DNA from 4 places in the Streptomyces sp. NPDC090106 genome. Region 3 is predicted to be linked to each of the others. Evidence: riboswitches for the same ligand, from Rfam matches in the RefSeq annotation. Region 3 holds a riboswitch; each other region holds the start of a gene.
The links. Region 3 has a riboswitch for cyclic di-AMP ahead of ACIPSE_RS26180 (peptidoglycan DD-metalloendopeptidase family protein). Riboswitches for the same ligand answer to the same signal wherever they lie in the genome.

Region 1 (7,780 bases), on a different contig from region 3:
AGCAGCCTCGAACCCTGCGCCCGCCGCGCCTCCCGCCCCGCCCCCTGCGCCCGCCTGATCCTGGACGCCGGCGTGCGCCGGGTGGTCACCGCCTGGCGCGAGCCCGACACCTTCGTCGCGTCCGCCGACGGCAACGGCCTCCTGACGGCGAACGGCGTCGACGTGGTCGTCCTGCCGGAGTATGAGAGCCGGGCCAAGGCACCCAACGGCCACCTGCCGGGCTGACGGGCAGCCACCTGCTGGCCTAACAGATCCTGCGGCCCGCCCCCGGGCACGTGACGCTGCCCCTATGAGGTCAGCCCGAATTCTCGCCGTACTGCTGGTCGTTCCGCTGCTCGGCACCGCGTGTGCGGTGACGGGCGGGGACGGGACCCGGACCATGGCCCGGGCGCTGCCGCCCGACGCGTCGTTCACCCACCCCGGGGTGCTGGTCAGCGACGCGCAGCTGAACGCCGTGCGCGAGAACGTCACGGCGGGCAAGGAGCCGTGGCTGACGGCCTATCTGGCGATGCGGGACAGCACGTACGGTGCCTACAAGTACCGGGCCGAGCCGTACGCGAGCGTGGACTGCCCCGGCGGGGACCACGCCGACCGGCCCGCGCACGGGTGCGTCCAGGAGCGCGAGGACGCCATCGCCGCCTACACCCAGGCGCTGCTCTTCCGGGTCACGGGCAAGCGGCAGCACGCCGTGAAGGCGCGGGAGATCATGGACGCCTGGTCGGCGAAGATGCGCCGGCACACCGAGGAGGACGCCGGGCTCCAGACCGGCTGGGCCGGCTCCACCTGGGCGCGGGCCGCCGAGATCGTCCGGCACACCGACGGCGGCGGCTGGCCCGAGGACCGGGTCGCCCGGTTCGAGCACATGCTGCGCACCGCGTACCTGCCGGCCGTCACCCGCAAGGTGCCCGACTACAACGGCAACTGGGACCTGGTGATGACCGACGCGGCCATCGGTATCGCCGTCTTCCTGGAGGACCGCAAGGCGTTCGACCACGCCGTCGAGCGGTTCCGGGAGCGCGTGCCCGCCTACTTCTACCTGGAGAAGGACGGCAAGGTCCCGCTCACCCCCGCCGGATCGACGGTCGGCACCCCGCAGAAGCTCACGACGTACTGGTTCGGGCAGAAGACGTACAAGGACGGGCTCTCGCAGGAGACCTGCCGCAACTTCAAGCACGTCGGGTACTCCGTCGCCGCGACCGCGCACATCGCCGAGACCGCCTGGCACCAGGGCGTCGACCTGTACGGCGAGGTCAAGGACCGGCTGGCCGACACCCTCGACTTCCACGCCCGCTACCAGTCCGGCGAGTCCGCGCCCGCGTGGCTGTGCGGCGGGAAGGTCGACCGGAACATGGGACCGGACCTGGAGGTCGCCCTCAACCACCTGGAGGGCCGGCTCGGCCTCTCCGTCCCCGCCGCCCACAAGCTCGCCGAGGAGAACCGCCCCGCCGGAACCGACGATCTCTTCGTCTCCTGGGAGACCCTCACCCACGCGAACAACCCCACCGACTGAGGAGAACCGCAGGTCAGGAATGTGTGCGACGAGCACTCCGGGAATGGGGTAAGGTTGGTCTCACCGACGCGGGGTGGAGCAGCTCGGTAGCTCGCTGGGCTCATAACCCAGAGGTCGCAGGTTCAAATCCTGTCCCCGCTACTCACGGCTCAGGGCCGGAAGTCATCCGATGACTTCCGGCCCTGAGTGTTTTGCGGCCCCCGGTTTCGCCCGGTCGGTCCACACCGCTCGCCGCCCGGCCCCGCTCCGGGAAATCTGGACCCGTGGCGGAGACGGCGGCGAGGGCGGCGGAAGGGCGGCGCGTCTTAGCCGTACGCCTGCTCCCGGTCCTGCTGATCGTCGCCGGCATCCCCTACGACGTGCTCACCCCGCGGGATTTCACCGCGATCCCCTTCTTCACCGCCGCCCCGCTGGTCGCCGCCCCCGTCTACTCGCTGACCGGCACCGCCGTCATCGGGGCCGCCTCCCTCGCCGCCACCTACGCCGTGCACGTGCGCTTCGGCGACGGCGTCGACCCGGACACCCTCACCGAGACGCTCACCGTGTTCACCGTCGCCGTGCTCGCCGTCGTCCTCAGCCAGGTCCTGCGCCGCGGCGACCGGCTGCTCGCCTCCCAGCGGGTGATCGCCGAGGCGGCCCAGCGGGCGGTCCTGCCGGTGCCCGGGGAGCGGACCGGCGGCTACGACGTCGCCGTGCGGTACGAGGCGGCGCAGCGGGACGCGTTCATCGGCGGGGACCTGTACGCCGTCCAGGACAGCCCCTACGGGGTGCGGCTGGTCGTGGGGGACGTGCGGGGCAAGGGGATGGGCGCGGTGGCCGCCGTCGCCGTCGTCATCGGGGCGTTCCGGGAGGCCGCCGAGCAGGAGGCCACCCTGGAGGCGGTCGCGGGGCGGCTGGAGCGGGCGCTGGCCCGCGAGGGCGGCCGGCGCGAGGGGTTCGACGCCGCCGAGGGGTTCACCACCGCCGTGCTCGCCGAACTCCCGCACGGCGACGGGACCGTGCGGATCGTCAACCGCGGCCACCCGCCGCCGCTGCTGCTCGGCCCGGACGGCACCGTGCGCGTCCTGCGTCCCACCGAGGCCGCACTGCCGCTCGGCATGGGCGACCTCGGCGGCCGGCCCGACCGCGCGGACGAGACCGGCTTCCCCGGCGGCGCCACCCTGCTGCTGTACACCGACGGGCTCTCCGAGGCCCGGGACCGCCACGGCGAGTTCTACGACCCCCGGTCCTGGCTCACCGGCCGGGTCTTCCGCGACCCCGGCGCCCTGCTCGGCGCGCTCGCCGCGGAGGTGCGCCGGCACACCGGGGGAGCGACGACCGACGACATGGCGCTGCTCGCCGTACGGCGGCCCTGAGGCCCTCGCGCAGCCGTTGCTACGGGGGGTGATCGGGCGAGCGCCCTCCGCATAACAACTGACATACCGTCAATACCTGTGAGATCACTGAGGCGCGGTCAACTCGCCCGTTTTTCACCGTCCATGACCCCTACGTCCAGCGGAAAAACGTTAACGATCAACGGGAACGGCTTGGAATACGGGGCCCGGGTCTATTAACGTTCGATAACGCAGCGCGGTCGTCCCAGCCGTCACAAGAGTCGGCTCCGTGCGCACGCGCCGAATCCCGCGAGGGAACCGGGGAACCACCACCTTGGGGTGAATCGCTCGTAAGTCGCCGTGGCAGCACGGCGGTTATACGCGCGTAGGAGACCTTCCTGCTCCGAACCCGTCAGCTAACCCGGTAGGCGAGAAGGAAGGAAAGGAGTACGCCCACGTGGCGTCGAACAGGCCTGCCCCCGAGGCCCCGTACATGCCGAGCCAGCGCTCCGAGAGCGACGTTTTCGGTTACGGCAGTTACCACCACGACGAGGGCCCGCAGGAGGTCTGGAATCCCACCGAGGAGTCCGTCCGTCCGGTACGCGGCAAGCACCGGGTCGCCAAGCAGCGCAGCAACGGCTTCGCGCGCAGCTCCACGGTTCTGGGCGTCGGTGTCATAGCCGCCGTCGGCGGGGCCGGCATGGCCAGCGCCAACACCGGCAAGCCGCCGGTCTCCATCTCCATGCCCGACGTCGTGCCGTCCTTCATCTCCGGCGGCGACGAGGAGCCCGAGGGCTCCACCACCCCGCTCAGCGACCTGGCCAAGTCGGCCACGGCGACGGCCGCGCCCACGGTCACGGCCGCCGGGTACGACGAGGACTCCACCTCCGGCGCCGGCGAGTCGCTGCGCAACCGGATCATGGCCCAGGCCGAGAGCCAGCAGAACCAGGTCGACAACAAGGAGCAGCTCGCGGTCCAGACCGCCGCTGCCGACCAGGTCGCCAAGGCCGAGGCCGCCGCCGCCAAGGAGGCCGCGGAAGAGGCCGCCGACGCGAAGAAGGCCGCCGAGAAGAAGGCCGCCGAGGAGGCCGAGGCCAAGCGTCTCGCCGAGCTCGCCAAGCAGTACACGCTGCCGACCTCGTCGTACACGATCACCTCGACCTTCGGTCAGGCCGGTTCGCTCTGGTCCTCCGGGTACCACACGGGCCTCGACTTCGCCGCTCCCACGGGCACCCTCATCAAGGCCGTGCACTCCGGGACGATCACGGAGGCCGGCTGGGCCGGCTCCTACGGCTACCGCACGATCCTCACCCTCGACGACGGCACCGAGCTGTGGTTCTGCCACCAGTCCTCGATCAGCGTCAGCGTCGGCCAGAAGGTCGCCACCGGTGACGTCATCGGCCGCGTGGGCGCGACGGGCAACGTGACCGGCGCCCACCTCCACCTGGAGGTCCACCCCGGCGGCGCCGAGACCGGCATCGACCCGATGGCCTGGCTGCAGAGCAAGGGCCTGACCCCCTGATCCGTCGCTCCTCCGGAGATGTCCGGCAGTCCTGACGCTCACCCCCCGACGTCAGGGCTGCCGGTTTTTGCGCGCCTTTGCCGACGGGCCGGAATAGGGTCCTTCGCCACCGGGGTTGTCACTGTCCATGACTTCTCTTCGCAAGCTGGGCACGTCCGACCTTGAGGTTTTCCCGCTCTCCCTGGGCGGCAACGTCTTCGGCTGGACCGCCGACGAGGCGCAGTCCTTCGCCGTCCTCGACGCGTACACCGCCGCGGGCGGCAACTTCGTCGACACGGCCGACTCCTACTCGGCGTGGGTGGCCGGCAACTCGGGCGGGGAGTCCGAGACCGTCATCGGCAAGTGGCTCAAGGCCCGCGGCAACCGCGACGACGTGGTGATCGCCACGAAGGTCAGCCAGCACCCGCGGTTCCAGGGGCTGACGGCCGCCAACATCAAGGCGGCGGCCGACGCCTCCCTGGCCCGCCTCGGCGTGGACCACATCGACCTCTACTACACCCACTTCGACAAGCCCGAGGTGCCGGTCGAGGAGATCGTCGGCGCGCTGGACGAGCTGGTGAAGGCGGGCAAGGTCCGGCACATCGCCGCCTCCAACATCTCCCCCGAGCGCCTGGACGCCTCGCTGCGCTTCTCCGAGCGCGAGGGACTGGCCCGCTATGTGGCCCTCCAGCCCCACTACAACCTGGTCTCCCGGGACACCTACGAGGGTGAGCTCCAGGACACGGCCGAGCGCTGGGGCCTCGCCGCGGTGCCGTACTACGCGCTCGCCGCGGGCTTCCTCACCGGCAAGTACCGCCCGGAGGCCACCGTCGACAGCCCGCGCGCCGCCGGCGCCGCCAAGCACCTGGACACCGAGCGGGGCCGCAGCGTCCTCGCCGCCCTCGACGACATCGCCGAGGCCCACCTCGTACCGGTCGCGACGGTCGCCCTCGCCTGGCTCGCCGCCCGCCCCACGGTCGCCGCGCCCATCGCCTCCGCCCGCACCGTCGACCAGCTCCCCGCGCTGCTGAAGCTGGCGGACCTGACCCTGACGGACGCGGAACTCGCCCGCCTCACCGAGGCGTCGGCCTGACCCCCTAGGAGCGGTACGGGTTGTACGACGGGTGCGGTCCCGCCGGCTGCCCGTACCCGTAGGCCTGCCCGTGGCCGTACCCCTGGCCGTACACCCCGGGGATCGGCCACGGGGGCGCGGCCACCGGTACCGGCGGGGCCGTCATCCGGGCGGCGTGGTCCAGCGCGGGCCGGGCCGCGTCCCGCCGGGCCCACAGCTGCTGCAGCAGCTCCCGCTCCCGTACGACGAAGTCGGCGCCGGCGCGGCCGTGACGGCCCCGGTGGCGCAGGAACGCCAGCGAGGTCGCGTACGCCTCGTACTCGGCGACCGCGCGGGCGGCGGAGCGGCCCGCGTGCAGCTTGGCGTACTGGCGGGCGATCCGGCGGGCGCGCATGGAGCCGAGCGCGAAGGGTTCGGCGGGGATGAGCCAGCCGGCGACGGCGTAGGCGGGGAGTTCCTCGCGGACGGTGCGCAGCTCGCGCTGGCGGGTCCACACGACGAGCCAGGTCAGCAGGCCGAACGCCGGGACCATGAAGGCTGCGTACACGGCGAAGAAGCCGAACTCGCCGAACGCCGAGGAGCCGTTCCACAGGGCGTGCATGCCCATCGCGAGCAGCAGCCCGGACAGCGGGAACAGGACGCGGCGGATGTGGTGGCGGTCCGCGGACAGCGCCGCGATGCCGAAGCCGATGCCGGTCAGCACCGTGAACAGGGGGTGCGCGAACGGGGACATGATCACGCGCACGAAGAACGTGGCGGCGGTGACGGAGGCGATGCCGCTGTCGCCGGTGAGCTGGTCGGTGCCGAACGCGGTACCGAGGTAGAGGATGTTCTCGGTGAACGCGAAGCCGGTCGCGGTGACCCCGGCGATCACCACCCCGTCGACGATCCCGGTGAAGTCCCGTCTGCGGAAGAGGAAGAGCAGCAGGACCGCCGCGGCCTTCGCCGACTCCTCGACGACCGGGGCTATGACCGTCGCGCCCAGGGTGTCCGCGCCGGACGGGTCCGCGGTCGCCGTCGCTATCCAGCGGGTCGCGAAGCTGTTGGCGACGATCGCTATCAGCGCCGCCGCGCAGGCGCCCCAGGAGAACGCGAACAGGGTGTTGCGCCAGGGGCCCGGCTCGACCCGGTCCAGCCAGCGGAACGCGGCTATCAGCAGCGGCACGGGCAGGATCGCCAGCCCGAGCCCGACCAGGAAGCCCTCCGTGCCGGTCTGTTCGCGCACGAGGGCGAGGATGACCAGCCCGGACAGGGCGAGCAGGGTGATGAGCGCGCCGTAGCGCACCCATCCGCGCTGCCACCAGTGCGCACGCCGTGGCGCGGCACCGCCGGGGGGACCGGTGGGGTGCGGCGGATACGGCGGAAGGGCGGTCACGGCATCGACCCTAACGAGCGAGGGGTTGTCCCCGCTGTACGCGACGGAACAACAGGTCGTTCACGACATGACCCTTGTCCAGTCCCTGGCCTTCGAAACGGGTCAGCGGCCGGTGGCCGGGACGTGGCGCGAAACCGCCGTGGGCCTGGGTGTTCTCGAAGTCGGGATGGGCCGTGAGCACTTCGAGCATCTGTTCGGCGTACGGCTCCCAGTCCGTCGCGCAGTGCACGATCGCGCCGGGCCTGAGCCGGGTCGCGGCGAGGTCCAGGAACTCGGGCTGGAGCAGCCGCCGCTTGTGGTGCCGCTTCTTGGGCCAGGGGTCGGGGAAATAGACGCGCAGCCCGTCGAGGGAGTCGGGGGCGAGCATCTCGCGCAGCAGGATGATGGCGTCCCCGTTGGCGACCCGGACGTTGCTCAGCCCGCTCTGGTCGGCGAGGTTGAGCAGATTGCCCTGCCCCGGGGTGTGCACGTCCACGGCGAGGATGTTCGTGCCGGTGTCGGCGGCGGCCATCTGCGCGGTCGCCTCGCCCATCCCGAAGCCGATCTCCAGCACCACGGGGCGGGCGTTGCCGAACAGCTCGGCCAGGTCGATCACCGCGTGCCCGTCGATGTCCAGCCCCCACTGGGGCCACAGCCGCTGCAACGCGTCCGCCTGCCCGGCCGTCACCCTGCTGCGCCGCGGCTGGAAGCTGCGGATGCGCCGCTCGAAGTGCGACCCGGCGGGATCGGCCTTCGGCCCGTCGGGGAACCGAGGCTCGCCCTTGCCGCGGGTGTGCCGGACGGAGACGCCGGGAGTGTGCGCGGACGCGTCGTCGGGCCGGGACGCTTCGGGGGTGTTGGGGAAGTCAGACACAGTGCGCCCGATTTTACGTTCTCGACGAGAGGACCACGCCCTGGTGCGCCGCACCACGTCCCGGGGCGCCCGGGGGTGCCCGAGGGCCTCCGGGGAGGACGGTCCCGGCCCGGGGTGGGACCGGGCATCCCTCGGTGCGGCCGGGCGGCCGGGTGG
Region 2 (7,780 bases), on a different contig from region 3:
CGGCCGTCGTCGGCGGTCAGCGCATCACCGTCGCGCAACTGGAGACCCGGGTGAACGAGGTGCGCGAGGCCCAGCGTGCCGCGGTACCGGACGACGCCCAGTACACGCAGGCCATCGCCAAGACCGGCACCCTCGCGCGCGACACCCTGCACGGCATGGTCCTGGACCGGGTGCTGCACCGCGCCGCCGAGGACGCGGGCATCACCGTCACCCGCAAGGAGATCCAGGCCATGCGCACGGGCCTGGAGCAGCAGGCGGGCGGCTCCAAGGCGCTCAAGTCGGCCTGGCTCCAGCAGTACGGCATCGCCCCCGAGCGCCTCGACGAGAACCTCCGCCTCCAGCTGGAGGCCCAGAAGCTCGCCGCCGTCCTCGGCACCGACACCAGCCAGCCCGCCTTCTGGGCCGCGCTCTCCAAGGCGTCCAAGGAACTCGACGTCGACCTCAACCCCCGCTACGGCAGCTGGGACGTGGAGAAGAGCAGCCGCGTCGACGCGAAGACCCCGTGGGTGCGCGAGGTCACGGCGTCGGGAACCCAGCAGACGACCTGAGGCGGCACGCCGGGGGCGGCGGAACGGTACGGCACCGCCCCCGATCCCCGACCTGTGGACGACCGTGCACCGCCCCCGATCCCCAACCTGTGGACGACCGTGCACCGCCCCCGTCCACAGGCCCGTCCGCCCGCCCTGTGGACAACTCAGGCCCTGTCGGCGCGGTGGGTTACGTTCGGACCGTGAACGCAACCAGCCCCGAGGCCGCCACCGGCCGCATCGTCCTGCTGACCACCAGCCACCGCGTCGCGCCCGGCCTGCTGTCCTGGCCCGCGTGGCAGGCGCTGCACGCCGCCGACCGGGTGCTGTGCGCGGACGGCGCCCACCCGCAGCTCCCGTATCTGCGCGAGGCGGGCACCGCGGTGGACGAGGCGTCGCCGAGCGCCGAGGAACTGGTGGCGTACTGCGCGGGCGGACGCACCGCCGTGGTCGTCGCCACCGGCGAGGGCGACCCCGCGCTCACCGACGGCCTCGCCCGTCTCGCCGGCTCGGGCCGCACGGCCATGCCCGAGCTGGAACTCCTCCCCGCCTCCTACGACCTCCCCGGCGCCCGGCTCCTCGACCTCGTCCAGGTCATGGACCGCATCCGCGCCGAATGCCCCTGGTCCTCGCAGCAGACCCACAAGGGCCTGGCCAAGTACGGCATCGAGGAGGCCTACGAACTCGTCGAGGCCATCGAGGACGGCGACCGCGACGAACTCCGTGAGGAACTCGGCGACGTCCTCCTCCAGGTCGTCTTCCACGCCCGTATCGCCGAGGAGGACCCGGACGCCCCCTTCTCCGTCGACGACGTCGCCGGCGGCATCGTCGCCAAGCTGATCCACCGCCATCCGCACGTCTTCGGCGACGCCACCGCCACCACCCCCGAGGAGGTCAAGGAGCACTGGCTGCGCACCAAGGCCGTGGAGAAGCGCCGCACCTCCGTCACCGAGGGCATCCCGCTGGGCCAGCCCGCTCTCGCCCTCGCCGCGAAGCTGTCCTCCCGGGTACGCACGGCGGGCCTCGACGTCCCGCTGCCCGGCGCGCACGGCATCGGCTACGACCTGCTCGCGCTCGCCGTGCGAGCGGAAGAGGCCGGCGTCGACCCGGAGGCGGCCCTGCGCAGCGCGGCCCGCGCCTACCGTGACGCCGTCCTGGCCGCCGAGGGGCACACCGCCTAGCCCGGGATAACGTCGCCGGGTGACCCACCAGCCCCCCGCCGAGCCCACCGACACCACCACTGCCGACGCCACCACTGCCGAGGCGACCGCACCCGCCGAGCCCACCGCCCCCGCCGAGGCGACCGCGCCCGGCACCCCCGCCACCGAGGGAATCGCCGCCGGCACCCCCACCGCCCCCGAACTCTTCACCTGGGAGTTCGCCACCGACCCCTACCCCGCCTACGCCTGGCTCCGCGAGCACGCGCCCGTGCACCGGACGAGGCTGCCGAGCGGGGTGGAGGCCTGGCTGGTCACGCGGTACGCCGACGCCAAGCAGGCGCTCGCCGACCAGCGGCTCAGCAAGAACCCCGCGCACCACGACGAGCCCGCGCACGCCAAGGGCAAGACGGGGATCCCGGGGGAGCGCAAGGCGGAGCTGATGACCCATCTGCTCAACATCGACCCGCCGGACCACACCCGGCTGCGCCGCCTGGTGAGCAAGGCGTTCACCCCGCGCCGGGTCGCCGAGTTCGCGCCGCGGGTCCAGGAACTGACGGATCAGCTGATCGACCGCTTCGCCCGGGAGGGGAGCGCCGACCTCATCCACGACTTCGCGTTCCCGCTCCCCATCTACGCCATCTGCGACCTGCTCGGCGTCCCCCGCGAGGACCAGGACGACTTCCGCGACTGGGCGGGGATGATGATCCGGCACGGTGGCGGGCCCCGGGGCGGGGTCGCGCGGTCGGTGAAGAAGATGCGCGGCTATCTGCTGGAGCTGATCCACCGCAAGCGTGAGGCCCTGCCGGCCGAACCCGCCCCCGGCGAGGACCTCATCTCGGGTCTCATCCGCGCCTCCGACCACGGTGAGCACCTCACCGAGAACGAGGCCGCCGCGATGGCGTTCATCCTGTTGTTCGCGGGCTTCGAGACGACCGTCAACCTCATCGGCAACGGCACCTACGCCCTGCTCACCCACCCCGGCCAGCGTGCCCGCCTCCAGGATTCGCTGGCCGCGGGCGAGAACGCGCTGCTGGAGACCGGCGTCGAGGAACTCCTGCGCTACGACGGCCCCGTGGAGCTGGCGACCTGGCGCTTCGCGACCGAGCCGCTCACCGTCGGCGGGCAGCGGATCGCCCCCGGAGACCCCGTGCTCGTCGTCCTCGCGGCGGCGGACCGGGACCCTGAGCGGTTCGCCGAGCCCGACACCCTCGACCTGTCCCGCCGTGACAATCAGCACCTCGGCTACGGGCACGGCATCCACTACTGCCTCGGCGCCCCGCTGGCCCGGCTGGAGGGGCAGACGGCGCTCGCCACCCTCCTGACCCGGCTCCCCGACCTCCGACTCGCGGTGGATTCGGCCGATTTGAGGTGGCGCGGAGGTCTCATCATGCGCGGGCTGCGGACGTTGCCGGTGGAGTTCACGCCGACCCGCGGTCCGAACCCGTAGGCCGTTTCGGGCCAACTCGGGCAGTGGAACCGGCCTTTGCAAACATGACACACCCTCAACTCTGTGATCTTCACGTGATCCTCGCGGCATTAACTTGTGACAAGTGATCGAATGCCTATACGTTCACGGATCAGCGCGGCGTCGAGTCCCACTCGTCGCGCGGATCACCGCTGTCTCGTGAAAGGCCCCCGCATGCTCTCCGGGAACGGTCGTCACCGTCGCCCCCGTCAGGCTCCGGCGCTCCTCGTCGCGGCCGGTGTGACGGGCTCCGCCATCGCGATCCCCCTGCTCGGCGCGGGCGCCGCGAGCGCGGCCGACGGATCCACCTGGGACCAGGTGGCCCAGTGCGAGACGGACGGCTCCTGGAGCGCCAACGACGGCGACGGCGAGTACGGCGGGCTGAACCTGTCCCAGGAGGACTGGGAGGAGTACGGCGGCCTCGACTACGCCCCGAGCGCCGACCTGGCCAGCCGCAACCAGCAGATCGCCGTCGCCGAGAAGGTCCTCGCGGACCAGGGCGTCGGGGCCTGGGGCGCCTGCGGGCTGCTCAACGGCCTCGGCCACGACGACGCCACCGCCGATGTCGACACCGGTGTGGCGAGCGGCTCCCCCTCGGCCGACGAGTCCGAATCCTCTGATTCATCCGACTCATCCAGTTCCTCCGGTTCCTCCGGTCTGTCGAACTCCACGGGGTCCCCGGACTCCGGCGCCTCGGCCGACGAGGACGCCGACGCCTCCGCCTCGCCCGAGACCTCCGCCAGTCCGGACAAGTCCGCCAAGTCGGACAGTTCCGCGTCGGATTCCGAGCAGTCGCAGTCGCCGGACGGCTCGCCCACGATCCCCGCGAACGAGGGCGAATCGGACAACTCCTGGCAGGAGGGCGGCTCTTCGGGCCTGGTCGACATGAGCGACCTCGGCTCCTCGGAGGCCACCACCAAGATCGCCGGAAAGCACCGCGGCGCGCAGGCCGAGGAGAGCGCGTACACCGTCCGCGAGGGCGACACCCTGGCCTCCATCGCCGACTCCCTTGGCCTCGACGGCGGATGGCGTCACCTGTACGCGCTGAACAAGGGCGTCATCGGGTCCGACCCCAGCGCCATCGCTCCCGGTCAGAGCCTTGTGGTCGGTATCGGACAAGCCGCTGAATAGGCCGCGAATGGGCGGGAGTTCACGTCACACTTCGCGCTGAATGTCCGGTTTGGTGAAAGTGTGGGATGAGTCTCAGAAGCCCTGATCGTCTTTGAAATTCGCCGGATCCCGTGTCTACGGTCATCACCGCTCGTCACCACGGGCCCCGGCTGCCGCAACGCCGAATCCTGCCAGCGGCCGTACGGGAACAGTCGTCGCGTCAAGCGCCGTAGGCAGGAGCGGGGGACCCAAGGTAAGTGCCCCACCGGGCAGTCGACGGTGGTGGCTTGGGGTGTAGCCGTGCCGCGCGAGAGCGGGGCACGACCGGGCAACTCAACCGGCCCGAACCCGACAGCTCACCTCGCAGGCGTCGGTGAGGGGATCCACCATGCTGTTTTCCGGCAAGGGCAAGCACCGTCGTCCGTCCAAGGCCACCCGCGTCGCCGCGCTCGCCGGCGTCACCGGTGTCGCCATCGCCGCCCCGCTGATGGCGGCCGGCACGGCCTCCGCCGCCACCGCCTCCGAGTGGGACACCGTCGCCCAGTGCGAGTCCGGCGGCAACTGGTCCATCAACACCGGCAACGGCTACTACGGCGGCCTGCAGTTCTCGGCCTCCACCTGGGCCGCGTACGGCGGCACCGCCTACGCCTCCACCGCCGACCAGGCCAGCAAGTCCCAGCAGATCGAGATAGCCGAGAAGGTCCTCGCCGCGCAGGGCAAGGGCGCCTGGCCGAGCTGTGGTGTGGGCCTGTCCGGCGCGAGCTACACCGGTTCCAGCAGCTCGTCCTCCAGCGGCAGCTCCAGCAGCACCGGCTCCTCCTCCTCTTCCTCGAACAGCGGTTCCACCGCTCGGTCGACGGAGCAGCAGAGCGCGTCCCGCTCCACCGAGCGCGAGGCCGCCAAGAAGACCGTCTCCACCCCGACCGGCAAGAAGGTCAAGAAGGGCGACGGCGAGTACAAGGTCGTCAAGGGCGACACCCTCTCCTCCATCGCGGAGAAGCACAAGGTCAAGGGCGGCTGGCAGAAGCTGTTCAAGCTGAACGAGGACATCGTCGACGATGCCGACTTCATCTACCCGGGCCAGCAGCTGCATCTGAAGTAATCCTCAGCTGAACCACAGTGCCCTCACATCCGTGGTCCTCATACTGAAGGCCTCGTGAGGGTCCCCCCGTCCCCACGGGCTCCCCGCTCCGGTGCGTGTTCCCCCGTACGCATCGGAGCGGGGTTTTTTCATGCGGGCGCACGTGACCGTCTTTGTTCAGTTCAGAAACAATTTACTCTCGGTTTCGTCCACAGGTCGGTCCACGCGGTGGCCGATGCCCCGGAGCCGGTTAGGCTCTAGTCGCAAGGCCCACGTGGCCCCGCACCAACAGCGTCACATCCCAAGAAGGAGATGCTCGTGCCGTCCATCGACGTCGTCGTAGCCCGGGAAATCCTCGACTCGCGAGGCAACCCCACCGTCGAGGTCGAGGTCGGCCTCGACGACGGCAGCACGGGTCGTGCCGCCGTTCCGTCCGGCGCCTCCACCGGTGCCTTCGAGGCCATCGAGCTGCGTGACGGCGACCCGAACCGCTACCAGGGCAAGGGTGTCGAGAAGGCCGTCCTCGCCGTCATCGAGCAGATCGGCCCGGAGCTCGTCGGCTACGACGCCACCGAGCAGCGCCTGATCGACCAGGCCATGTTCGACCTGGACGCCACCGACAACAAGGGCTCGCTCGGCGCCAACGCCATCCTCGGCGTCTCCCTGGCCGTCGCCCACGCCGCCTCCGAGGCCAGCGACCTGCCGCTCTTCCGCTACCTGGGCGGCCCGAACGCGCACCTGCTGCCCGTTCCGATGATGAACATCCTCAACGGTGGGTCGCACGCCGACTCCAACGTCGACATCCAGGAGTTCATGATCGCCCCGATCGGCGCGGAGTCCTTCTCCGAGGCGCTGCGCTGGGGCACCGAGGTCTACCACACCCTCAAGAAGGTCCTGAAGAGCAAGGGCCTGTCCACCGGCCTCGGCGACGAGGGCGGCTTCGCCCCGAACCTGGAGTCCAACCGCGCCGCGCTGGACCTCATCCTCGAAGCGATCAAGGAAGCCGGTTACATCCCCGGCGAGCAGGTCGCCCTCGCCCTCGACGTCGCCGCCACCGAGTTCTACAAGGACGGCACCTACCAGTTCGAGGGCAAGTCCCGCTCCGCCGCCGAGATGACGGAGTACTACGAGGAGCTCGTGGCGGCCTACCCGCTCGTCTCCATCGAGGACCCGCTGTTCGAGGACGACTGGGCCGGCTGGAAGGTCCTCACCGACAAGCTGGGCGACAAGGTCCAGATCGTCGGCGACGACCTCTTCGTCACCAACCCCGAGCGCCTGGCCCGCGGCATCGACGACGGCGCCGCCAACGCGCTGCTCGTCAAGGTGAACCAGATCGGCTCGCTCACCGAGACCCTGGACGCCGTGGAGCTCGCCCAGCGCAGCGGCTTCAAGTGCATGATGTCCCACCGCTCCGGCGAGACCGAGGACGTCACCATCGCCGACCTGGCCGTCGCCACCAACTGCGGCCAGATCAAGACCGGCGCCCCGGCCCGCTCCGAGCGCGTCGCCAAGTACAACCAGCTGCTGCGCATCGAGGAGATCCTCGACGACGCCGCGGTGTACGCCGGTCGCTCGGCTTTCCCCCGCTTCAAGGGCTAAGCCTCAGTCAAGTCGTCCGTACGTCCCCGTACCCGGTCCCGTACCGTGTGCGGGGACGTACGCGCGTGTGTGAAGGAGAGACTGGGACATGGCCGTCAAGGACCGGGACCGTTTCTCCACCGCGACCAGGATCCGGATCCTCGGCGAGCAGACCGCCGCCCGGGTCTACCGCTCGCAGACCCGCCGCCAGGCCCGCCGCTCGCGCCTCACCGGCCGTGCCGCGCTGCTCGCGCTCGTCCTGTGCTCGCTGATCGTGGCGCTCGCCTACCCCATAAGGCAGTACGTCTCGCAGCGCGCCGAGATCTCCGACCTGGAGCGGCAGAAGCAGCAGGCCCAGCAGCGCGTCGAACAGCTGCGCGACCTCAAGGCCCGCTGGCAGGACGACGCCTACGCCGAGCAGCGCATCCGTGAGCGGCTGCACTACGTGATGCCGGGGGAGACGGGCTTCGTCGTCGTCGACCCGGGCGCCGCCCAGCAGTCCCGCGCCCGGCAGGGGGCGGCCGACCGCCCCTGGTACTCCAATGTCTGGGACGGCGTCGACAAGTCCGACGCCTACGACCAGTGACCTGACCCAACAGAGAGACAGCTTCCGACGCATGGAAACGCCCCCGCCGTCCACCCCGCGCACCGAGCCCGTCGACGCCGACGTCGAGGCCTTCAAGCAGCAGCTCGGGCGCCCGCCGCGCGGACTGCGCGCCATCGCGCACCGGTGCCCGTGCGGGCAGCCGGACGTCGTCGAGACGGCCCCGCGGCTGCCGGACGGCACGCCGTTCCCGACGCTGTACTACCTGACGTGCCCGAAGGCGAACTCCGCGATCGGCACGCTGGAGGCGAACGG
Region 3 (7,780 bases):
CCGCTCGGCCGGGCTCTCGCCCGCGCATCTGTCCCGGCTGGAGACCGGACAGCGCCAGCCCTCGCTGCCGATGCTCCTCGCGCTGGCCCGTATCTACGGTACGACGGTCTCGGAGCTGCTCGGCGAGACGGTCACCGAACGCGACGCCGTACTGCGCGGCGCCGACATGGAACCGACCGAGGCGGGCGGCTGGATCTACCGCCAGGCCGGCTCGCCCGGACGCGGCATGCAGGCGCTCCGCGTCCAGGTGCCGTACGGCTCCCAGGGCGACATCGTGCGGGTCCACCCCGGCGAGGAGTGGCTGTACGTGCTGCGCGGCCGACTGAGGCTGCGCCTCGGGGACGCCACCCACCGGCTCGGGGCCGGGGACAGCGCGCACTTCGACTCGCTGACCCCGCACCGCATCGCCGCACTCGACGCCGACGGTGTCGAACTGCTCTTCGTCCACACCCTGCTGCAGAGCCCCACGGCCGCCCTGTGCCTGGGCCCCCTCACCGGAGAGACGCCATGACCGACATGGAAGAGAAGTTCCCGCGCGCCCTGTGGGTGCGGCTGCTCATCTACATCGCCGTGGGGCATGTCTTCGCGGCCTTCATCTATCTGCTGTTCGAGGTGGGCGCCGGGCAGTGACCCGCCGGGCCCGCCGCCCGGCCCGGGATCAGTCGAGGAGCCGCTCGCGCAACCGCTCCCGGATCGGCGGGGTCACGGCCAGGCCCCGCTCCAGATAGGCGTCGACGCCGCCCCAGGTCTCGTCGATGGTCTCGAACGCGGCCTCCAGATACTCGGCGCGCGCGTCGAACAGGGGGCTCAGCAGCTCCATGACCTCGGGGGAGTACGCGGCGGCGTCACTGCCGCTGCGGCGCACCTTGTAGCGGCGGTGCTTGGCGTTGGACTCCAGGTAGTCGGTGACGATCGCCTCCCGCTCCACGCCCAGCGCCAGCAGTGTCACGGCTATCGACAGGCCCGCGCGGTCCTTGCCCGCCGCGCAGTGCATCAGCGCGGGCACGCTGTCCTCGGCGAGCGAGTGCAGCACCCGCGCGTGCTCGGCGGTGCGCTCCCTGACGATCGTGCGGTACGACACGATCATCCGGTTCGCCGCCTTGCCGTCGCCCAGCAGCCCGCGCAGCTGCTCGATGTCGCCGTCCCGGACCATCTTCCAGAACTCGGCGCCGTCCGCCGGGTCGCTCAGCGGCAGATTCACGTTGCGCACGCCCGTGAGGTCGACGTCCGGGCCCTCCAGCTTCTGGTCCGCGGCGTTGCGGAAGTCGAAGACCGTGTGCAGCCCGAGGGAGGTCAGGAACGCGGCGTCCGTGTCGGTCGCGTGTGCCAGATGACCGCTGCGGAACAGTACTCCGTACCGCACCCGCCGGCCGTCCTCGGTCGGCAGACCGCCCACATCACGGAAGTTGCGGACTCCGGCCAGCTCCGGCTCGGTCGACGGGATCTGCTGCGTCACGGGGGCTCCTCCCGGTCGGCTCCGTCGCCGCGGCTCGTCGACGGGCGCCTCCTCGACGATACGACATGGCTTCGCAGGGCAATCAGTTGTCCACAGGCGTTGCACACGGGCCCCGCGGCACTTGATGATGTTCGTACTTGTGCATGACTGTTCGTCTCTGTGAGGATTTGATGCTGGAGATCTCCGCCGCCGGCCGTACCTGGCTCCTGACCGGCCCCACCAGCGGGTACGCCGTCCATCTCACCGAGGGTGACGAACTGCTGCACCTGCACTGGGGTGCGGCGATCACCCTCGCCGACGCCGAGGCCCTCGCGGCCCTGCCGCTCCCGCAGACGTCGTCGTTCGAGTCCCCGCTCGACGGGCGCGAGGAGTACCCCGTCGAGGGCGGCCCCCGCTTCGCCCGCCCCGCCCTGTCCGTGCGCACCGCCGAGCGGCGCGGCACCGAGTGGGCCTTCGAGGGGTACGACACCGAGGGCGACGAGCTGCGGCTGCGCTTCCGCGACGCGGGCCTCGCGATCACCCTGCACTACCGGATGCGCGGCGACGTGCTGGAGCGCTGGGTCACCCTGGAGAACCAGGGCACGGAGGACCTGGAGCTGCTGCGCGCCGACTCGGCCACCTGGACCCTGCCCGAGCGCGACCAGTGGCGGCTCTCCCAGCTGCACGGCCGCTGGGCCGCCGAGTCCCGGCTCACCCGCACCCCCCTCACCTACGGTGAGAAGGTCATCGGCAGCCGCCGCGGCCACACCGGCCACCCGCACCTGCCCTGGGTCGCCCTCGACACGGACGCCACCGAGGAGCACGGCGAGGTCTACGGCGTCGCCCTCGGCTGGTCCGGCTCCTGGCGGATCGCCGTCGCCCAGCTCCCGGACGCGCGCGTGCAGATCACCGGCGGCGCCGGCCACGACGAGTCGGGGCTGCTGCTCCTCGCGCCGGGCCGGTCCTTCGTGACACCCCTCTTCGCCGGACTGTGGAGCGACGGCGGCCACGGCGGCGCCAGCCGCACCTGGCACGCCTACCAGCGCGACCACGTCATCCCGCAGGCCGATCAGGACCGGCCCGTCCTGTTCAACTCCTGGGAGGCGACCACCTTCGACATCTCCGAGGAGCAGCAGGCGGCCCTCGCCCGGCGGGCCGCCGACATGGGCGTCGAACTGTTCGTGGTCGACGACGGCTGGTTCGGCGCCCGCACCAGCGACCGTGCCGGGCTCGGCGACTGGACGCCCAACCCCGAGCGCTTCCCGCACGGCCTGAAGCCCCTCGCCGACTCCGTGCACGACCTCGGGATGCAGTTCGGCATCTGGGTCGAGCCCGAGATGGTCAACGCCGACAGCGACCTCTACCGCGCGCACCCCGACTGGGTGCAGTACCAGGACGGTCGAAAGCGGACGGAACTTCGCAATCAGCTCGTACTGAACCTCGCGCGGGAGGACGTCCAGGAGTACCTCTGGCAGCGGCTCGACACCCTGCTCTCCAGCGCCCCGATCGACTACGTCAAGTGGGACTTCAACCGCAGCTTCACCGACGCGGGCTGGCCCGGTGACCCCTACCCGCAGCGGCTGTGGGTCGATCACGTGCACGCCTTCTACGCCCTGTTGGACCGACTGCGCGCCGCCCACCCCGGCGTGGCCTTCGAGTCCTGCTCGGGCGGCGGCGGCCGGATCGACCTCGGGGTGATGAGCCGCACCGACCAGGTGTGGACCTCCGACAACACCGACCCGCTCGACCGGCTCACGATCCAGCACGGCTTCAGCCAGATCCACCCCGCGCGCGTGATGGCCGCCTGGGTCACCGACAGCCCCAACCACCAGCTCAACGACCGCGTCAGCTCGCTGCGGTTCCGGTTCGTGAGCGCCATGGCGGGCGTGCTCGGCGTGGGCGGCGACCTGTCGAAGTGGAGCGAGGCCGAGCTCGCCGAGGCCCGGGAATGGGTCGATCTCTACAAGGAGATCCGCCCCCTGGTGCAGCGCGGCGACCTCTACCGCCTCCGGGCTCCCCAGGGCGGTCTGAGCGCCGTCCAGTACGTCCTCGGTGACGAGACCGTCGTGCTCGCCTGCCTCCAGGCGCAGAGCTACGGCGAGACCGTGCCGGCGCTGCGGCTGCGCGGCCTCGACCCGACAGCCGCATATGAATGCCGCGAAACGGGCGAAGTCCACCGCGGGGGCGTCCTGCTGCACCACGGACTGCGCACCGGGCTGCGCGGCGATCTGGATGCGACGGTTCTCCGGCTACGTCGTATCTGATCCATCTGTCCGAATTGCAGCCTTCCTCATCGTTCATTCCAACTCGCTCTGGAATAAAGGGAGCTGTGAAATCGGCACGTGAGCAGCGTCATATCCGTGACGGTGAGTCGCCCGTCATGTTCACGTAATTCAGCTGTGTTCGCAGCGTGTTCGCGGTGTTCGGGCGGTGTCGAATATACGGAGGGTGACCGGGAAATTCACAGGTGATCAAGGGGAATCCATTCCGCCGGGAAACCCTCACTTGTCCCTTTGCGTCTCTCTCGCTTACGTTCGCCACCGATCCGGTCGGAACGCCTAATCCTGCCGCCGCCCGGACCCCGCGCACACCCACCCGTGCCCGGCAGGAGCGGGGGACCCACAGGTAGAAACGCCTGTCCCGGTCTCCGGAACAGGCTTGGGGTAAAGCCGCACACGCTGCGGCCGGACATCTCCAGTCCGCACCCGACAGCTCACCTCGTAGGCGCCGGAGAGGAATTCGTCATGCCCGCCAAGGGTAAGCACCGCCGTCCGAAGTCCCAGCGCCTCACCCGCTCGATCGCCGTGGCCGGAACCGGCGGGGCCGCTCTCGCCCTGCCGTTGATGGGCGCGTCCGGTGCCCACGCCGCCACTTCGCAGTCCGTTTCGGAAAAGCCCGTTCAGAGTCTTCCGGTCGCCCAGAAGACGGCCACCGCGAAGAAGAGCGCCGCGAACTCCACGAGTGCCGCGAACTCGGCGAGCACCGCGAACACCTCGACCGTGCACACCTATTCGGTGCGGTCCGGCGACTACCTCTCGAAGATCGCCGAGGAGCAGAACGTCAGCGGTGGCTGGCAGAAACTCTACTCGGACAACCGTGAGGCCGTCGGCTCCGACCCGTCGCTGATCCACCCCGGCCTGAAGCTCTCCATCGGCAAGAAGGCCACCGCGCGCACGGAGTCGTCGTCGGGCTCGGCGAAGTCCTCCGGCGGCAACGCGTCGACGAGCGCGAAGGAATCCTCCTCGTCGTCGTCTTCGTCGTCGTCTTCGTCCTCCTCCTCGTCCGGCGGCACGGCGAGCCAGAGCAGCGAGTCGTCCGGGAGCACCACCTCGTCGAGCGGCTTCGTCCTGCCCGTCTCCGGCGCGACCGTCGGCACCGCCTACCACACGGCGGGCAGCATGTGGTCCAGCGGCTACCACACGGGCGTCGACTTCGTCGTCCCGACCGGCACCACCCTGAAGGCCGTCGGCGCGGGCACGGTCGTCTCCGCCGGATGGGGCGGCGCGTACGGCAACCAGGTCGTCATCAAGCTGGCCGACGGCTACTACGCCCAGTACGCCCACCTCTCCTCCCTCTCCGTCTCCGCGGGCCAGAGCGTCACCGCGGGCCAGCAGGTCGGCCTCTCCGGCGCGACCGGCAACGTGACCGGGCCCCACCTCCACTTCGAGATCCGCACCACGCCGGACTACGGCTCGGACGTGGACCCGGTCGCCTACCTCCGCGCGAAGGGCGTCGCCGTCGGCTGACGGCTCCCGTCGGCGCCTCCCTCGGACCCCGGTCCCCCGGACGCCTCCCCCCTGTGCCACCGAAGGCCGGACCCAGATCCCCGGGTCCGGCCTTCGGTGTCCGTCGGCGCGGGTGCTCCTCGTCAAAGGAGCCACTCGTCAAAGGCGCCGCTCCTCAAGGGCGTTCCCCGGCACGGGCGTTGCTCGTTCATGATCGCTCGATTGCGGTCTTGTGGCGCGGGGGTCCAAGGCGTCGACAGGGGCGGGAGGGTGGGGCGAGAGTGAGGGCGACATCGGGGGGCAAGCGCTTTCCCCGGTGGTGTCGCCCCTCTCGCAAAGGAGCACCCGTGCACACCCGTTCGCGCCGTCGAAGAACCGTCGCCATAGCCGCGACGGCCCTGCTGGCCGGGCTGTTCTCCGCGCCCGCCGGGCATGCCGCGCAGGAGGACCGGCCCCGGCGGACCGTGGAGGACCTCGACCGCGGCCTGGTCGCCGTGCCGTCCGGTGACGGCCGTTTCCTCAGCTGGCGTCTGCTCGGCACCGAGTACGCCCGGTACGGCGACGCCATCGCCTTCAACGTGTACAAGAACGGCCGACGCCTCAACCGCGCCCCCGTCACCCGGTCCACGACCTACCAGGACGACACGCCCGGCGCCGGCACCTACACCGTGCGCGCCGTCGTCAACGGCAAGGAGAGCGGGCCCGGTTCGGCCGCGCTGGACTTCGCGCAGGGGTACGCCGAGATCCCGCTCGCCGCCGCCGACGGCTACACCGTGCAGCACGCCTGGCCCGGCGATCTCGACGGCGACGGACGGTACGAACTCGTCGTGAGCCGCCTGTCCGGGACCCGAGACAGGCCCGACCTGCTGGAGGCGTACACGCTGACCGGCCGGCGGCTGTGGCGCGTCGACCAGGGGCCCGGCTCGTACACGCAGGTGGGCGGGAACGGCGCCAACGACCCGGCGCCCGCGGCGATCAGCGGCTCCACGGCCATCGGCGGCTACCGCAACGACGACAACGTCACCGTGTTCGACCTGGACGGCGACGGCCGGGCCGAGGTGCTCACGCACACGGCCGCCGGGACCACCTTCGCGGACGGCTCGCAGGTCACCGCAGACTCGCCCGCCGACCAGTTCGTGTCCGTCGTCGACGGGGCGACCGGCGTGGAACGCGCCCGGCAGCCCGTACCCGACGACTTCGTCGCCGACGGCCCCTCCGGCGGCCACTTCGGGGTCGCCTACCTCGACGGCGTCCACCCGAGCCTGGTCACCAAGCTGGTGACCCGCGTCGGCGCCAAGCGGGGCGCCTTCCGGATCCTCTTCCAGACCTGGGACTTCAACGGCACCGATCTGAAGCCGCGTTGGAAGTACGTGGTGCCGTCCGGCAGCGGTGCGACCAGCTTCCACCAGATCCGCACCGTCGACGTCGACCTCGACGGCAAGGACGAGATCGCCGACGGCAACTACGTCGTCAACAGCGACGGCACCCTGCGCTACGTCGTCGACGGCGCCGGGCACGGCGACCGCTTCCACATCGCCGACCTCGACCCCGACCGCCCCGGCCTCGAAGGATTCGCCATCCAGCAGGCCGAGTCGGGCGTCATCCCGAACTTCCCCTGGTACTACTACGACGCCGACACCGGCGAACGCCTCGTCACCGGGCAGCACCCCGCCGACTGGGTCGACGACACGGACATCGACGTGGGCCGCGGCAGCACCGGCGACATCGACCCGGGCCACCGCGGCTACGAGTACTGGACCTCCACCGCCGACGTCACCGCCCCCGGCGCGGGCGTCCGCAACGTCCAGGACGGCAAGGTGTCCACAACCACGCCCAGCGTCAACTTCCGTATCTGGTGGGACGGCGACAAGGCCTCCGAGAACCTCGACCGCACCTACGTCGAGAAGTGGGACCCGGCCACACAGACCAGCGCGAAGGTCTTCGAGCCGTCCGGAGTCGTCTCCGGCGCCCGCAACGCCACCCCCTTCTACGGCGACCTGCTCGGCGACTGGCGCGAGGAGATCCTCGCCGAGACCGCCGACCACACCGCGCTGCGCCTCTACACCACCACCGAGCCCACCGGGACGCGCATCTACACGCTCGCCCAGAACCCCGAGTACCGACTCGGCTGGACCGTGCGCGGCTATCTCCAGTCCACGTACACCGACTACTACCTCGGCACCGAGACCCGTCGCGTACCGAAGCCCTCGATCAGCCTCCCGGAAGGAACCGTCCGACGTGACCACCACGCGTAGAACCTTCGGCGCCCTGGCGGCTGGCGCCGCCCTCGCGGCCCTCGCCCCCGCGGCCGGCGCGAGCGCCTCGGGCCGGGGCCCCCGCCACCGCCGTCTCCTCGCCCACGACGACTTCCGGCACGGTCTGGGCCAGTGGGCCGTCGAACTGGAGCAGGGCGGTACCGTCACCGCCTCGCGCGGCACCCTGGAGGCCGAGGTGCCCGCCGGGGCCACGATCTGGTTCAGGCAGCGCCTCGACGGCCCGTACCTCATCGAGTACACGGCGACCCCCGTCTCCGAGGGCGGCGCGAACGACCGGGTCTCCGACCTGAACAACTTCTGGAACGCGACCGACGTCCGTTCCCCCGACGACCTCTTCGCCACCC
Region 4 (7,780 bases), on a different contig from region 3:
TTGACGGCGTTCGTGGACCGCGCGGCCATGCCGTAGGCCTCGTCGACCCGCTTGAGGGCCTGCGGGAAGCTGATCTTCTCGCGCTGGGAGAGGGCGTCGATCATCGCCTCCGCGCGATCGCCGATGCCCCGCTTGGGGACGTTGAGGATGCGGCGCAGCGGCACCGAGTCCTCGGGGTTGGCGAGCACGCGCAGATAGGCCAGGACGTCCCGGACCTCCTTGCGCTCGTAGAAGCGGACGCCGCCGACGACCTTGTAGGGCAGGCCGACGCGGATGAAGACCTCTTCGAAGACACGGGACTGGGCGTTGGTCCGGTAGAAGACGGCGACGTCGCCGGCCTTCGCGTCCCCCGCGTCGGTGAGACGGTCTATCTCGTCGGCGACGAACTGCGCCTCGTCGTGCTCGGTGTCGGCGACGTAGCCGGTGATGCGCGCGCCCGCGCCCGCGTTGGTCCACAGGTTCTTGGGGCGGCGGGACTCGTTGCGCTCGATGACCGCGTTGGCGGCGGTGAGGATGGTCTGCGTGGAGCGGTAGTTCTGCTCCAGCAGGATCGTCGTCGCGTCCGGGTAGTCCTCCTCGAACTGGAGGATGTTGCGGATCGTCGCGCCGCGGAAGGCGTAGATCGACTGGTCGGCGTCACCGACGACGCAGAGCTCGGCGGGCGGGAGGTCGTACTCGGTCGGCGGGACGTCCTCGTCGTGCGCCCCGGTGCCGACGAGTTCCCTGACCAGGGCGTACTGGGCGTGGTTGGTGTCCTGGTACTCGTCGACGAGGACATGACGGAAGCGGCGGCGGTAGTGCTCGGCGACGTCCGGGAAGGCGCGCAGCAGGTTGACCGTCGTCATGATCAGGTCGTCGAAGTCGAGGGCGTTGGCCTCGCGCAGCCGCGACTGGTACATGGCGTAGGCCTGGGCGAGGGTCTTCTCGAAGCCGTCGGTGGCCTGGGCGGCGAAGTCCTCCTCGTCGATCAGCTCGTTCTTGAGGTTGCTGATCTTGGCGCTGAAGGACTTGGGCGGGAACCGCTTGGGGTCGAGGTCCAGGTCGCGGCAGACGAGCGCCATGAGCCGCTTGGAGTCGGCGGCGTCGTAGATCGAGAAGGAGGAGGTGAAGCCGAGCTTCTTGCTCTCGCGGCGCAGGATGCGCACGCACGCGCTGTGGAAGGTCATCACCCACATCGCGCCCGCGCGCGGGCCGACGAGCTGCTCGACGCGCTCCTTCATCTCGCCCGCGGCCTTGTTGGTGAAGGTGATCGCGAGGATCTGCCCCGGGTGGACGTTCCGCTCGGCGAGCAGGTAGGCGATGCGGTGGGTGAGCACACGGGTCTTGCCGGAACCGGCGCCGGCCACGATGAGCAGCGGGGTGTCGGAGTGCACGACGGCGGCCCGCTGGTTCTCGTTGAGCCCCTCGATGAGCGCGGCGGCGTCGAGGACGGGGCGCGGGGCGCCGTCACGGTAGTGGGCGTCCCGGTCCGGGGGCACGTCGAACTTCCCGCCGAACAGGTCGTCCGGAACCGGCTCCGGTACGTGCTCGTCCTCGGGCGGCGGCGGGGGCTCCTCCGTGTGCCCGCGAGGGGCCTGGAGGTCCGCCAGGAAGCTGTCGTCAAAGAGGCTGCTCATCGCTCTCCGAGTCTAGGCCGCCCCACTGACAACCCGCCGCCGCCCCGGGAAGTTCGGCGGAGGACTCTTACGCCACCGCTACATGCGATTACGTAGAGTCACCAACGCGTGAGGAGATGTCCGCCGCCAGCCCATTTCCCGCAAATCGCCACACAAACTACCTTATCGATCATCCCGAACGCGGAACTGACCAAAGGTCACGAAAATGTATCGGGCATATCGAACATCAACCTTCACAGGGGCCACACCAGTTGGCTACCGTGCCGCACAGGCCGTACGACCCCCACCGGCGAACGTCGCCGGGCCGCGCGGCCTCCGCTTAGTCCGGTGCGCCCCTCCTGGAGGCAGCCGGAGCCGGGGACCCACACCGACCTGGGGTGAATCGGCCCAACTCCCCTCCGGGGAGCGGCCGTAGGGCACACCTTCCGAACCACCCGCCCGAACCCGACAGCTAACTCGGTAGGCGGAACATTGGAAGGAGTCGCCTCCTTTGGCGTCGCACGCAAAGCCGCGTCCCGCAGGAACGCGCGTAGCAGGCATACGCACGCCCGCTCTCGCCACGGCCGCCCTCACCTCCGTGGCGCTGCTGTCCCAGACGGCCACCGCAGCACCCTCGACCGACGACAGGCCGAGCCTCGAAGAGGTCGAGAAGAAGGTCGACGACCTCTACCGCCAGGCGGAGTCGGCGACCGAGAAGTACAACTCCGCCAAGGAGAAGACGACCAAGCAGCGCAAGCAGGTCGACACCCTCCTCGACGACGTCGCCCAGCGCACCCAGAAGCTCAACGAGGCCCGTGAGGAACTGGGTTCCTTCGCCGCCGCCCAGTACCGCACCGGCGCCTCCGCGCCCGACACGGCGACCTTCCTGCTCGCGGACACCCCGCAGGACTACTTCGACCAGACCCAGCTGATGGGCCGTATGACGTCCCGCCAGAAGACGGCGGTCGACGACTACATCACCGAGCAGTCCGCGACGATGAAGAAGCGCCAGGAGGCCACCGAGAGCCTCCAGACGCTCACCGATACGCAGGGCGACCTCAAGACCGCCAAGGCGACCGTCCAGAAGAAGCTCTCCGACGCGCGCGAGCTGCTGTCGCAGCTGAACGCCGAGGAGAAGGCGCGCCTCGCCGCGATCGAGAAGCGCAAGCAGGAGGAGGCCGCCCGCAAGGCCGCCGAGCTGGCCGAGCAGAAGGCCGCGGCGGAGGCGGCCGAGGAGGCGGCGAGCAGCTCGTCGTCGACCGCCACGGACTCCTCGTACTCCACGAAGGCCGACAAGGCCCTGGCCTTCGCCCGCGCCCAGGTCGGCAAGCCGTACGTGTGGGGTGCCACGGGGCCCGACTCCTACGACTGCTCCGGCCTGACCCAGGCCGCCTGGAACGCCGCCGGCATCTCCCTGCCGCGCACCACCTACGACCAGGTCAACGCGGGCACCACGGTCTCCCTGGCCAACGCCCAGCCCGGCGACCTGGTCTTCTTCTACGACGACGTCACCCACGTCGGCATCTACATCGGCAACGGGATGATGATCCACGCGCCGAAGCCGGGGGCGTACGTCCGCGAGGAGTCCATCTACTACGACGGCGAGTCGGCGATCCACAGCGTGGTGCGCCCGGCCTGACCGCACGGCACGACCGAAGGGGCGCGTGAGCCGGTCTCACGCGCCCCTCTCGTTGTCCCGCACCCGCGCGAATTCCTCCCCGCACGCGCGCGTGCCCCGCTCGCACCGCGCGACGCGCTCCTTAGCATCGGCCCATGCCCGGCCGCCCCGCATCCCACGCCCCCGCCGCCGACTCCCCGCTCGGCGCGTGGTGGTCCACCCGGCCGCCCGCCGCCGGTTCCGCCGTCATGGCGACCGGCATCGTCTCGGTCGGGCTGCATCTGACGGGGTACGAGACGCTGTCCCGGATCATGCTCGTGCTGGCCGTGCTCGCCTGGGTGGGGCTGGCCGCGGACTTCCTGGCGCGCCTGGCGACCCAGCGGGACCGGTGGCTGGAGGAGGCCAGGACCCCGGGCGCGCTGACCGCGGTGGCGGCGACGAGCGTGCTGGGCACCCGTGTCTCGGCGCTCGGACGGCAGACCCTGGCCGAGGCGCTGCTCGCGCTCGCGACGGCACTGTGGCCAGTGCTGCTCGTGCTCGTCATGAGGCACTGGAAGCGGAGGATGCCGGGCGCGGTGTTCCTGGTCTGCGTCGCGACCCAGGGCCTGGCCGTGCTCGGCGCCACGCTGGCCGCGGCCCTGTCCACGGCGTGGCTCGCGCACGCGGCGCTCGTCCTGTTCTGGCTCGGGCTGGTCTTCTACGGCCTCGCCTTCACCCGCTTCGACCTGGGCCAGGTGACCCGGGGCGCCGGTGACCACTGGGTGGCCGGCGGGGCGCTCGCCATCTCGGCGCTCGCCGGCTCGAAGCTGATCTCGGCGGACAGCGCGAGCCTGTACCTGTGGAACCGCGACGACGGCGACGCCCTGCGCACGGTCACCGTCGCCCTGCTCGTCCTGGACCTGACCTGGTACGCCGTGCTGCTGGCCGCCGAGTTCGCCCGCCCCCGCCCGGGCTACGACGTGCGGCGCTGGGCGACCGTGTTCCCCATGGGCATGACGGCGGCGGCGACCCTGTCGGTCGCCGCCGCGCTGGAGGTGTCCTGGCTCAGGACGCTGGGCCAGGTGCTGCTGTGGATCGCCGTGGCCGTGTGGCTGGCCGTGGGCGCGGGAGCCGCGCTGACGGCCCGGACGGGGATCGCCGCCCTCAGGTCCACAGGACGGCGATGAACACGTCCGCCATGGTCAGCAGCCCGACCAGGCCGAACAGCTTCTTGTCCACCCGCTCGTCGTCGCGCTTCACGTAGACGAGGCCGAGGATCACGATCAGCAGGGCCAGCTTCACGCCGATCTTGATGTTGTTGACGTGCTGGTCGTCCGCCTGGTTGAGGCCGACCAGGATGACGCCGGTGACCAGCATGGTCAGCGCGCCGTGCAGCATCGCCGGGACGAAGCGGGCGGTGCCCGCGCCCATCGCCTTCATCTGGGTGAGGAAGCCGCCCAGCAGCGAGGCGATGCCGATGATGTGCAGACCGACGAAGAGATGGATGAGTACGTCCATGAGGCCGGAGCCTAATCAGAGGCCCTGGAGCCGCACTACACCGCCCCACCCGCCTCCACTCCCCCCGCGTCCCGCTCCCGTCCCCTTCGCGCCCCGCTCCTCGCCCGCACCGGCTCGCGGCCGTCTTGCATATATGCGCCCCATAGCACCCGACCGCCCACCTATGTCCCGGAACCATCACTTCGATCATCACCTTGCGTGAAGTTGACCGCGCCACGCGGGGATCACGGTCACATACGGTCACCGGGCCGCTACCTGGGGGCAGTTCCGCGCATCCCGTTACCCCCGTGACACGGCCAGGTTTAGCGTCCTCCACCAGGTGACCGGCTCCCCACCGCCGCCCGGGCCAGGGGCGGCAGTCGGACACCACCGCCGAGAAAGGTCCGGCGGCGGCCCGCTCCCCCTGTGCGGGCCGCCGCCGGACGCGTGAACCGCCCCGGGCGGCCCTACGACGCTCCCCCTGGCGCTCGCGGGGCCGGTGACGACCCGGGGCGGCACCACCGCTCAGCGGCGGGCGTACGAAAGGACGTGCAGTCCACGTGGCAGCGCACCGCAAGGCCAGGCAGCGCTCGGTCAGCGGCAAGACGGTCCGTACGGCGGCGACGATCGCCCTGGCGGGCGCGGCGACCGCGACCGGGTTCGACGGGATCGGGCACGCCGATCCGAATCTGACACCGGCGCAGGTCAAGGCGAAGGTGGACAAGCTGTACCAGGAGGCCGAGGCCGCCACCGAGAAGTACAACGGCGCGAAGGAGAAGGCGGACGCGGCCCAGAAGCGGCTGAAGTCCCTGCGTGACGAGGCCGCCCGCAAGACGGACAAGCTCAACTCGGCGCGGGACGCGCTGGGTTCGATGGCAGCGGCGCAGTACCGCGAGGGAGGACTGGACCCTGCTGTCCAGCTGGCCCTCTCGGACGACCCCGACCGCTACCTCGACGGCGCCGAGTTCGCCGAACGGGCGAGCACACGCCAGGCCACCTCCGTGGCCGCCGTGCAGCGGGAGCTGCGGGAGATCGAACAGCTCCGGGGCGCCGCCCACATTGAGCTCGCCTCCCTCAAGTCCCGCCAGACGGAGCTCGAACGCCACAAGAGGACCATCACCGGGAAGCTGGCCGCGGCCCGGAGCCTGCTCGCCCGGCTCCCCGCCGGGCAGAGCCTGGACGACCCGCTGCGCGCCTCCCGGACGAACGCCAGGGACACCCTGAGCACCACGGACGGCACGGGTACGGGGACGAGCACCGGCGCGGGTTCGGGCCCGGCGGTCGCGGCGCCCAACTCCCGTGCGGCGGACGCCGTCTCCTACGCGTACTCCAAGCTGGGCAGCCCCTACGTGTGGGGTGCCACCGGGCCCGACGCCTTCGACTGCTCCGGCCTCATGCAGGCCGCCTACCGCTCCGCGGGAGTCTCCCTGCCCCGCACCACCTACGCCCAGATCGACGCCGGCCGCCGCGTCTCACGCTCCGAACTCGCCCCCGGCGACCTCGTCTTCTTCTACTCCGGCATCAGCCACGTGGGCCTCTACATCGGCAACGGGCAGATGATCCACGCCCCGAACCCCTCCGCCCCGGTCCGCGTCGCCCCGATCGACGAGATGCCCTTCGCCGGGGCGACCCGGGTGGTGTGAGCGAGCCCGCGTCCGCACCGGGCGGCGCCGACGGCACGCGGGCCCACGGCACGCGGGCCCACGGCACGCGGGGCCCGCTCCGGGCGGCGGCTACACCAGCCTGCGGGCCGTCGCCCACCGGGTCAGCTCGTGCCGGTTGGACAGCTGAAGCTTCCTGAGGACCGCCGAGACATGCGACTCGACCGTCTTCACGGAGATGAAGAGCTGCTTGGCGATCTCCTTGTACGCGTAGCCGCGGGCGATGAGCCGCAGCACCTCGCGCTCGCGCTGTGTGAGCCGGTCGAGGTCCTCGTCGACCGGCGGGGCGTCCGTGGAGGCGAACGCGTCGAGGACGAACCCGGCCAGCCTCGGCGAGAACACCGCGTCGCCGTCCTGGACCCGGAAGATCGAGTCGACCAGGTCGGTGCCCGTGATCGTCTTCGTCACGTACCCGCGTGCCCCGCCGCGGATCACCCCGATGACGTCCTCCGCCGCGTCCGAGACGGACAGCGCGAGGAAGCGGACCGGCTGCGTCGCGTCGGCCATCAACGGGGCGCAGCGGCGCAGGACTTCGACGCCGCCACCACCGGGGAGATGGACGTCGAGGAGGACGACCTCGGGGCGGGTCGCGGTGATGACCGTGACCGCCTGGTCGACGTCCGCGGCCTCGCCGACGACCTCGACGCCGGTCTGCTCGGTCTGGCCGATCTCCGCCTGGACCCCGGTGCGGAACATCCGGTGGTCGTCGACGAGGACCACGCGCACCCGGCGCTCACCCGCGCTGCCGGTGGCCTCCGCCGTACCGTTCGCCTCGTCGCTCATGACGTCCTCTCCATCTGCAACTCGACCTCCGTGCCGCCGTCGGGCACCGCGCGCAGCCGTGCCGTGCCGCCGTGCCGCTCCATGCGGCCGATGATCGATTCTCTGACACCCATCCGGTCGGTGGGTATCGAGTCCAGGTCGAATCCGGGGCCGCGGTCCCGGACCGACACGAACACCGTCTTCCCCTCGACCTCCGCGTAGACCTGCACCGCGCCGCCCTCGCCACCGTACTTGGCGGCGTTCACCATCGCCTCGCGCGCGGCCTGCATCTGCGCACCGGTCCCTTCGTCGAGGGGGCAGTCGCCGACGACGACCACCTCGATGGGGACGCCGTGCTTGTCCTCGACCTCGGCCGCGTTGCGCCGCACCGCGTCGGCGAGGGTGGTGGGTTCGTCGGCCTCGTCCTTGCCGGTGCCCTCGGGTTTGTAGAGCCAGGTGCGCAGGTCGCGCTCCTGGGCGCGGGCGAGGCGGCGCACCTCGTTCGCGTTGTCCGCGTTGCGCTGGATCAGGGTCAGGGTGTGCAGCACCGAGTCGTGCACATGGGCGGCGACCTCGGCGCGCTCCTGGGCGCGGATGCGCATCAGCCGTTCCTCGGAGAGGTCCTGCGTCATGCGCACGAGATAAGGGCCGGCGAGCAGCGTGATGCC

Region 1: it holds a riboswitch for cyclic di-AMP, as region 3 does, so the genes downstream of both, ACIPSE_RS16980 (M23 family metallopeptidase) here and ACIPSE_RS26180 (peptidoglycan DD-metalloendopeptidase family protein) in region 3, are expected to answer to the same signal.
Region 2: it holds a riboswitch for cyclic di-AMP, as region 3 does, so the genes downstream of both, ACIPSE_RS38320 (transglycosylase family protein) here and ACIPSE_RS26180 (peptidoglycan DD-metalloendopeptidase family protein) in region 3, are expected to answer to the same signal.
Region 4: it holds a riboswitch for cyclic di-AMP, as region 3 does, so the genes downstream of both, ACIPSE_RS03495 (NlpC/P60 family protein) here and ACIPSE_RS26180 (peptidoglycan DD-metalloendopeptidase family protein) in region 3, are expected to answer to the same signal.

Annotation. Positions count from the first base shown of each region.
Region 1 covers NZ_JBIVDS010000004.1:690,247-698,026, forward strand. The annotation lists gene ACIPSE_RS16960 (dihydrofolate reductase family protein) at 1-225, shown strand, start outside; gene ACIPSE_RS16965 (alginate lyase family protein) at 290-1,510, shown strand; tRNA gene ACIPSE_RS16970 (tRNA-Met) at 1,578-1,651, shown strand; gene ACIPSE_RS16975 (PP2C family protein-serine/threonine phosphatase) at 1,774-2,865, shown strand; cyclic di-AMP (ydaO/yuaA leader) riboswitch at 3,112-3,269, shown strand; gene ACIPSE_RS16980 (M23 family metallopeptidase) at 3,281-4,345, shown strand; gene ACIPSE_RS16985 (aldo/keto reductase) at 4,473-5,417, shown strand; gene ACIPSE_RS16990 (PrsW family intramembrane metalloprotease) at 5,422-6,771, opposite strand; gene trmB (tRNA (guanosine(46)-N7)-methyltransferase TrmB) at 6,782-7,624, opposite strand.
Region 2 covers NZ_JBIVDS010000015.1:172,927-180,706, forward strand. The annotation lists gene ACIPSE_RS38300 (SurA N-terminal domain-containing protein) at 1-548, shown strand, start outside; gene ACIPSE_RS38305 (nucleoside triphosphate pyrophosphohydrolase) at 731-1,708, shown strand; gene ACIPSE_RS38310 (cytochrome P450) at 1,860-3,134, shown strand; gene ACIPSE_RS38315 (transglycosylase family protein) at 3,327-4,283, shown strand; cyclic di-AMP (ydaO/yuaA leader) riboswitch at 4,478-4,647, shown strand; gene ACIPSE_RS38320 (transglycosylase family protein) at 4,651-5,364, shown strand; gene eno (phosphopyruvate hydratase) at 5,656-6,942, shown strand; gene ACIPSE_RS38330 (septum formation initiator family protein) at 7,031-7,507, shown strand; gene ACIPSE_RS38335 (DUF501 domain-containing protein) at 7,539-7,780, shown strand, end outside.
Region 3 covers NZ_JBIVDS010000008.1:242,531-250,310, forward strand. The annotation lists gene ACIPSE_RS26160 (helix-turn-helix domain-containing protein) at 1-511, shown strand, start outside; gene ACIPSE_RS26165 (DUF6126 family protein) at 508-630, shown strand; gene ACIPSE_RS26170 (tyrosine-protein phosphatase) at 659-1,456, opposite strand; gene ACIPSE_RS26175 (alpha-galactosidase) at 1,627-3,699, shown strand; cyclic di-AMP (ydaO/yuaA leader) riboswitch at 4,018-4,175, shown strand; gene ACIPSE_RS26180 (peptidoglycan DD-metalloendopeptidase family protein) at 4,180-5,181, shown strand; gene ACIPSE_RS26185 (hypothetical protein) at 5,508-7,415, shown strand; gene ACIPSE_RS26190 (DUF6250 domain-containing protein) at 7,399-7,780, shown strand, end outside.
Region 4 covers NZ_JBIVDS010000001.1:784,079-791,858, forward strand. The annotation lists gene pcrA (DNA helicase PcrA) at 1-1,616, opposite strand, end outside; cyclic di-AMP (ydaO/yuaA leader) riboswitch at 1,937-2,099, shown strand; gene ACIPSE_RS03495 (NlpC/P60 family protein) at 2,107-3,234, shown strand; gene ACIPSE_RS03500 (tellurite resistance/C4-dicarboxylate transporter family protein) at 3,369-4,379, shown strand; gene ACIPSE_RS03505 (hypothetical protein) at 4,357-4,710, opposite strand; gene ACIPSE_RS03510 (NlpC/P60 family protein) at 5,250-6,332, shown strand; gene ACIPSE_RS03515 (LuxR C-terminal-related transcriptional regulator) at 6,423-7,133, opposite strand; gene ACIPSE_RS03520 (PspC domain-containing protein) at 7,130-7,780, opposite strand, start outside.